Regions from separate parts of the Empedobacter stercoris genome, predicted to be linked through region 1. Evidence: riboswitches for the same ligand, from Rfam matches in the RefSeq annotation. Region 1 holds a riboswitch; the other holds the start of a gene.
The links. A riboswitch is a leader RNA that binds a small molecule or an ion and turns the genes downstream of it on or off. The one in region 1 is predicted to bind S-adenosylmethionine.

Region 1 (4,222 bases):
TTATGCTTCGTGCGAACGAGTATTCAATCCGACGCTGAATGGAAAGCCAGTTGTGGTACTTTCTAACAATGATGGTTGTGTGATTGCACGCAGTAATGAAGCAAAAGATTTAGGAATTCCAATGGGTGCTCCTGCTTTTGAATACGAGAATAATTTTAGATTAAATAAAATCAATGTTTTCTCTTCAAATTATGCTTTGTATGCGGATATGAGTAATCGTGTGATGACTATTCTGAAATCCTATTGCCCTGATATTGAAATTTATTCGATTGATGAATCTTTTCTTCTTTTCAAAGGCTTTGATAACTATGATTTGGTGAAATGTGCACAAGAAATTAAACAAAAAATATATACCATTACCAAAATTCCAGTTTGTATTGGTATTGCTCCTACAAAGGCTTTAGCTAAAGTAGCAAATCGAATTGCGAAGAAATTTCCGAAACATCATAACGGCGTTTATATGATTGATTCGAAAGAGAAAATAAACAAAGCTTTAAAATGGTTAAAATGTGAGGATATTTGGGGAATTGGACGACGTTTAGCTAAACGTTTATCTTATATCGGATGTCGTAATGCATATGATTTCACCTTGCTTGAAGATGAATACATCAAACGAAATTTCTCCATCGTCGAATTGCGTTTGAAAAAAGAATTATTAGGCGAAAGCGTTTTAAAATTAGATGAAGTTCAACGCAAAAAATCAATTGCCACAACTCGAAGTTTTGAGAAAACAATCAATGATTATGAAAATCTGAAAGAGCGTGTTTCTACTTTTGCTGTTTCTTGTGCCGAAAAGCTTAGAAAAGAACAATCAAAATGCAACATTATTACTGTTTTTGTGATGACCAATCGTTTTGATGAAAAGCAATCATTTGTTTCAAACTCATTAAGTACAACCTTAGATTTTGATTCGAATTCGAGTATCGTTTTGTCAAAAACAGCTTTATTTTTATTGGATAAATTGGTTCCTGCAGAAGGCAAAGTTCCTGATTATAAAAAAGCTGGCGTTATCGTTTCCGCTATTACGCCCGATAATCAAGCACAGATGAATTTATTTCATACAGAATCTCCAAAACATAAAGCGTTGATGAGTGTGATGGATCAATTAAATGCAAATTATGGCGATCATATGCTTAAATTAGCTTCTCAAGATATACATAGAAAATGGAAAATGAAGCAAGAACGATTGTCACCTTGCTACACAACAAGATTTACAGATATTTTAAATGTTTATTAAATGGTACATTTTATTCAAGTTCCGAAATTCTCAGAAGAGTTAATCAATATCCCTATCAAAACAGATGGTGAAAAACGATTTGTTCAATTTTTTGGTGATGTTTCAGCAGGTTTCCCCTCTCCTGCTGCTGATTTTGTACAAAATAATATTAGTTTAGATGAAATTTTACTGAATCATCCCGAAGCAACTTATCTTAATCGTGTGGGTGGCGAAAGTATGTATCCTGAATATCTGAAAGGTGATTTACTTATCATTCGATCTGATATCGAACCCAGACATCATGATGATATTGTGGTATCGGTCAACAATTCCGAATACACGTTCAAACGTTATGATGACATCAACAAACAATTGATTTCTCTAAATCCGAAATACAAAAATTGTATTCAATTACAAGATGAAGATGTTGTCATTATTTTGGGTGTGGTTACCGATTTGGTGAGGCATAAGAGGAATTAAAAAAAACTATAAACTATTTTGATAATTTATATATAATCAATAATTTTATATCATAATTCAATCATCAAGAGTACATAAGGTACACCAACCGAGTTTAACAAACCACGGTGGTAAAGCGATGAGGGCTGTTCAGTCAAAATATTGTTACTCCCTTTATTCTTAATGATTGATACTGTTTAATAAATTAAAGTATCAAAACAATGGAAAATTTAACTGAAAAATTTGAAAAAAACTTGATTTCACTTTCAGATCAAGAAGTAATTAACTCCTTCAATAAAGAGGTGGGTAATACTGGATGGGTTGCTGCACGAGCTCACTTTCTAAAAGCACTAACTAATCAATTCGAATCAAGAGAAATTGACTATTCAATCATTAAAAATGAAAATACAATTTCTTTCGCGAAAAAGGTTTTACTAAAGGAAAAAAAATTACACTATTAAAAAACATGAGCCGATTAGCATAAATAATCGGCTCATTTTATAAATTTATAACAATTCGTAAAGCTTTACCTCTCCTCCATTTTTTTCTTCGTAACTATTCGCCCAAGTAAAATAATCATATTCAATTTCTGACCAACTATTAGCTTCATATTCGAACCCATAGTTTAGGTTTACTTGATTCAATTCAATCGAAACTTGCAACCGATCTTTGTCTTCAAAATCAATTGATTTATCAAACAGCGTATTGTTATTTAGTTTTTTTAGTACAAGTTCAACCAAATTATTTGGATTATACTTTTTAATAACATCATCTAACATTATTTCGCCGACAATTACAAGGTCTAACGCTTCATTGTAACGATACAAAACCCAGTAATTTTTTAATGATTGAACTTGATCGATTTCAAAATCAGAACAGGTACAAAACGTGACATCAGAATAAACTTGACACATCAATTTAAGTTTTGATAAATATACTTTTTTATTTCAAAAGCTTCTATCCTATTCTATCTCTTTGTTATACATTTATTATCCAAACGACTTATTTTGACGTTGTGAATATTTATGTTTGTTATTATCATTACAAATAGGCTTAATAGGAAGTAATTATCTTTTGTTATGATTTTATTAGCAGTAAAACGATTAGTATATTTACAACTTTAGTACAGAATAACAATATGGCGAAGAAAGTACAAACCAAAAGTACAGAAGAAATCCTGTGGGATGCAGCAAATAAATTACGTGGTTCGATAGAACCTTCAGAATATAAACACGTGGTATTGAGTTTAATCTTCTTGAAATTTGCAAGTGATAAATTCATCAAACGCAGAGAAGAATTGATTGCAGAAGGTAAAGAAGCCTTCTTAGAAATACCAGAATTTTATCAGGCAGAAAATGTATTCTATTTGCCTGAAGAATCGCGATGGGATTACATTATTGAAAACGCCAAACAAGAAGATATTACGCTTAAAGTAGATACGGCACTTAAAACCATAGAGCGTACCAACAAATCATTGGAAGGTGCATTACCTGATAATTATTTCTCTCGATTGGGATTAGATCAATCTAAGTTTTCGGCTTTGTTGGATACCATCAACAACATCGATACGCTTCGTGATGAAGCTCAAGATATTGTGGGACGTGTGTACGAATATTTCTTGAGCAAATTTGCCATTGCCGAAGGAAAGGGAAAAGGAGAATTCTATACCCCAAAGTCGATTGTAAACTTGATTGCCGAAATGATTGAACCCTACAAAGGAAAAATCTATGACCCTTCTTGTGGTTCGGGTGGTATGTTTGTACAATCGTTGAAGTTTATTGAGAAACATCAAGGAAACAAAAAAGATATTTCCATCTACGGACAAGAATTAACGAATACAACGTTTAAACTGGCAAAAATGAACTTAGCCATTCGTGGGATTTCTGCCAATTTAGGAAACAAAGCAGCCGATACGTTTGGTGACGATCAGCACAAAGAATTGAAAGCCGATTACATCATGGCAAATCCGCCCTTCAATTTAAAAGATTGGCGCGCTGAAAACGAATTAACAGACGATCCGCGTTGGACGGGTTACGAAGTTCCTCCAAAATCCAATGCCAACTATGCGTGGATTTTGAATATGATTTCGAAATTGTCGCAAAACGGTGTCGCTGGTTTTATCTTAGCCAATGGCGCCCTTTCGGGTGGTGGTGAAGAATACAAAATCCGTAAACAAATTATTGAAAACGACTTGGTTGAAGCGATTGTGATTTTACCAAGAGCGATGTTTTACTCTACAGATATTTCGGTAACACTTTGGATTTTGAACCGTAATAAAACAGAACGCACCGTAGAAGTAAACGATGGGGTGAAAAACTATCGTAACCGTGAAGGTGAAGTCTTGTTTATGGATTTACGCCAAAAAGGAGAACCGTTTGAAAAGAAATTCATTCAGTTTTCGGAACAAGATATTGAGCAAATAGCCGCAACGTATCATAACTGGCAACAAAAAGAGGTTGAAACCACTTACGCGAATGAACCTGAATATTGTTACAGTGCTTCTTTAGAAGAAATTCGTAAAAAAGATTATTCGTTAGTACCAAGTAA
Region 2 (4,222 bases), 1.5 Mb from region 1:
GTGCGTGTGGAAAAACACCATAATAAGAATTCTCGTATACTTGCTTGTCTGGGAAAACATCAAAAAGATTATTTGCTCCAATTGTAAAGTTAAAATTCTTCGTGATATCAAATCCAATCGATGCATCTGTCACTACTTTTCCTGTATGTTCTTGCACACTTCCCCATGGATATCCATCCTTTGTCACTTTACCGAAATAGGTGTTACGCACCATAAAATTGAAACCTGAAATCGAATAATTCAATCCTAAAGTTGCTTTAGCTTTTGGACTCAACGATTCAATAATATTCACTTGATCTGGTCCAAAAAACTCTTCAGTCGGAATTGTTAAAGCTTCAGGGAAATGGTATCCCACAATTTTTGTCTCGTTAATATTTGCAGATAAACTTGTATTTAATTTTCCTCTACCCAAACGCGTATCATACGAAATCACTAAATCCAATCCCTTTGTTTCTGTGTCAATCGCATTCGTAAAAATACGTGCTGTTGCAACATTGTACTTTTCTAAAATAGGATCTGTGATATCAGAAGTCAAGACAATACGATCATCAACTCGGATAAAATATCCATCTAAAGTAATGAACAATTTTGAAGTCGGACGAAAAGTTAACCCTAAACTTGCATTGATTGATTTCTCTTCTTTTAATTGGTCTAATCCAATTTCTCTCGAAAGATCAGATTCATTTCGAATAATTCCTTTTGTAACTAAAACTTGATCTCCGTTATCATTTAAGAACAAATCTGTGTACGAATTACTGAAATATTTTTGTTGTAACGATGGCGCTTTAAATCCTGTAGAAACAGCTCCACGAACCGAATATCCTTTTGCATATTCATATCTTAAGGCTAATTTTCCATTAATTGTACTACCGAAATCTGAATAATTCTCAAAACGACCTGCTAAATCAGCAGTGAAATTTCCGAATTTTAATTCTCCATCCACATAAGCGGCAACAGAATGTCGATCTCCTTTTACTGCATTCAAAGGTGAAAATCCTACAAAAGATTCTGATCCAGAACCAGAATAAGATGCTTCATCTCCAGCTTCGATTTTATATTGTTCAAAACGGTACTCTCCTCCAAAAGCTAAACTAATGTTTTGATTGATTCGTTTTGAGAAATCTAAGTTTACCGTATTTTGTAAAAATTGATGTTTACCAGCATAAAAATCGGTTGGTGAATCAAGTCCTAATGATTGGTTGATTGAATTTTCTAAATCATATTTAAATGAATTTAACCCAAATGAATTGCTCAAGTCGATTTTCCATCCATCGTACGAATAACGTAATCCTGTCGAATTTGAATAATCATTCACATTTGATTTTAATGTCGCTTGAAATCCTGTTGGATAAATTTTCAACGCATCATCAGACAATTCGCTTGGTAATCTTCTAAATCCAAAACCTTCTCCTTGTCGCAACGAAACACCTCCGAAAGAATAAAAATCCAATCGATCATTAATTGCTGTTTCAGCATTCACAAAAAATTGTTGATTCTTGATTGCCGCATCACCAATTTGAAATCTAAAATCTTTTCTTGATAATCCTAAAGCGGCTATCTTCGCATCATCCGCAGCTCGTGCCGCATCTGGATCATCAGCGAAATCATATGCAAAATTATCTCCAAAAATATCTAAATTATGATCTTTCGAACGATTCGTTTTTTTACGTTCACTTACAACCGCAGAAAGCACAATCGAACCAGACTGACCTAATTTTGTGCCGAAACTACCATTAAAATTATACGTTTCACCATCGTTACGCGAAGTTTGTCCGTAAGTCAACGACGCATCACCTCCAGGTTTAGATTTCAGCACTATATTCACAACACCAGCAATTGCATCAGAACCATATTGCGCAGCTGCACCATCTCGTAAAACTTCAATCTTGTCGATAGCAGAAATTGGAATTGCACCTAAATCTGTTCCAACAGAACCATTCCCAACCGTGTTTTGATAATTAACCAACGATGTGGTATGACGTCTTTTTCCATTCACCAACACCAATACTTGATCTGGTCCCATTCCACGTAAAGTCACAGGATCAACGTGCTCTGTTCCGTCTGCAGAAGACTGTCGAACCGAATTGAAAGATGGTATAACGACGTTTAAGATATCATTTACACTCAACTGAGGCGAAGACGTTTTTAATTTTTCAACATCAATGATGTCGACTGGAACCGATGAATTAACAACTGTTCTTTCAGAAGCACGACCTCCGATTAAAATAACCTCGTTAAGATTTGTTTCTTCTTTTTCTACTTCTTGTGCAAAAAGAGTTGATGCGCAAATAAATGCGAATGAAGCAAGTAAAAATTTGTTTCTTTTCATTTTCAATTTTTCATAAAACTTTCAAGAAACCAACAGATAAAAGTGAAATACTTTTACTCATCTTTCCCTTTGATAGGTTGGATTTAGCACCTTAGATTATAAGTCATCTGGTTGCTAAGGTTTCATCGGGCCAATCCCTCCGCCTTTCTTGATAAGTTATGCAAAGGTAATGTTAAAAAACAAATTTGCAAACAAAACTCTATTAACTTTATAGAGTTATTTAATCAAATGAGAAATATCCAATTCTTGACTTTCTTCGAGATTCATCATCGCGTTGATTCGTTTGAATGAGGTGAAATTTTCTAAATCTCTTACTTTTATATTTTTCTCCATAATTTCTCCTGTTTGCAACAAAGCCTCTCGCATTGTACCTTTCAATAAACAAGAACGAGGCGTTACCCATTGCGATCCATCATAAAAAACGATATTCGAATAAATACAATCGGTAATATAATTTGATTTAACTAATACCAAATCATCTGTTTTTGATTCCTTTACATACTCATCGAAAAACCAGCGGTCCAAGTATTTGTAGGTATAATTTATTTTATTTTCAATTTCAAAAAGTTGAATGGTTTCAATTGGTTTGATTTGATACGGTAGAAATTCTACTGATTGAATTTCGCGGTCATACACTATTCTAACTTTATATTTTTCATCTGTTAAATCTTCAGGTAGTTGAATAATTTCTTCTAATACTATCGGATTAATTTCAGTAAAATTATCAGTTCGAGTACGATCAAATCTCGCTTGATGATATTCTAAATGGCGTAATTGTTTGTTTTCACAACAAATGGATTCAATAAATTGGAACATATACTTTTTGGATTAATTCTTCATATTCTGCTTTCGCTTTACTTTTTGCTGTGATTCCTCCTCCACTCTTGAAAATGAAATCGTTTTGATTATTTTCTATAAAACGAATCATCACTGCACTATCTAAATTTTCGCCATCGAAAACACCAAAAACTCCTGTATAAAAATTACGTTCGTACTTTTCAGCTTCTAAAATAATTTCAACGGTTTTCTTTTTAGGCGCCCCACAAATAGAGCCTGCGGGCAATAGTTGATCGAAAATTGTTCCCAAATTCTGGTAATAATCTTCCTTCAAGTCTCCTTTTATTTCAGAGCTTACTTGTAACAATGTTTTATCATTTGTTTTCAATTCTTCTATGTAGCGATAATCTGTCACCTCAACATTTTCGGAAACCAAACTCAAATCATTTCGGATTAAATCCACAATTGTAGCATGTTCGGCAGCTTCTTTTTCATCATCTAAAATCAATTGTTTAGCGTGTGGAATTGACGCATCAATTGTTCCTTTCATTGGATTTGAAAAAATTTTTTGATGTTCTATTTTCACAAAACGTTCGGGTGAAAAGCAAACAAAATCATTTTTATATTTCAGTTTATATTTCGCATCCGAAAAAGTATAAATTTCGTCTAATGATAAGTCTGTTTCGATTTTTGTAGGAAGCGTTAAATTCGTCAAATATGAATTTCCAAACAAAAGATTATCGTGCACATGTTTAAATTTTGGCAGATATTCATCGAAGGTAATTGGAAATTTTTTAAATTCGAAAGCCTTTTCAAAAGTTTTTTTTTGAGTACAGTTGATTTCAAATTTAATCTCTTCTGATAATTTATTCAACGGAACAATTTCTCCATTTTCTTTTAAAAAATCAATCATAAAAAAAAAGGGAACTTTTGCAGCTCCCAATTCATTCATTTTCGTAAAAATCGAATGCTTTGCTAACATTCGATAAAATTAATATTATTCTTGATTTGTACCAAGTAGATCAATTTCTGTTTTTTGATCATCTATTAATAAAAAATCTTTCACTAATAAATAGGCCATAATTTGAGCAATAGGAAATGTTGCCAAAATTCCGA

Region 2: another riboswitch for S-adenosylmethionine. It lies ahead of NZD85_RS08030 (TonB-dependent receptor plug domain-containing protein); the one in region 1 lies ahead of NZD85_RS01105 (hypothetical protein).

The regions. Positions count from the first base shown of each region.
Region 1 is NZ_CP104209.1:230,720-234,941, reverse strand. It holds gene NZD85_RS01115 (Y-family DNA polymerase) at 1-1,237, shown strand, start outside; gene NZD85_RS01110 (LexA family protein) at 1,238-1,696, shown strand; SAM-I-IV-variant riboswitch at 1,753-1,847, shown strand; gene NZD85_RS01105 (hypothetical protein) at 1,897-2,136, shown strand; gene NZD85_RS01100 (hypothetical protein) at 2,182-2,589, opposite strand; gene NZD85_RS01095 (type I restriction-modification system subunit M) at 2,814-4,222, shown strand, end outside.
Region 2 is NZ_CP104209.1:1,693,111-1,697,332, forward strand. It holds gene NZD85_RS08030 (TonB-dependent receptor plug domain-containing protein) at 1-2,329, opposite strand, end outside; SAM riboswitch class I at 2,384-2,487, opposite strand; gene NZD85_RS08035 (aminotransferase class IV) at 2,546-3,145, opposite strand; gene NZD85_RS08040 (aminodeoxychorismate synthase component I) at 3,129-4,088, opposite strand; gene NZD85_RS08045 (hypothetical protein) at 4,104-4,222, opposite strand, start outside.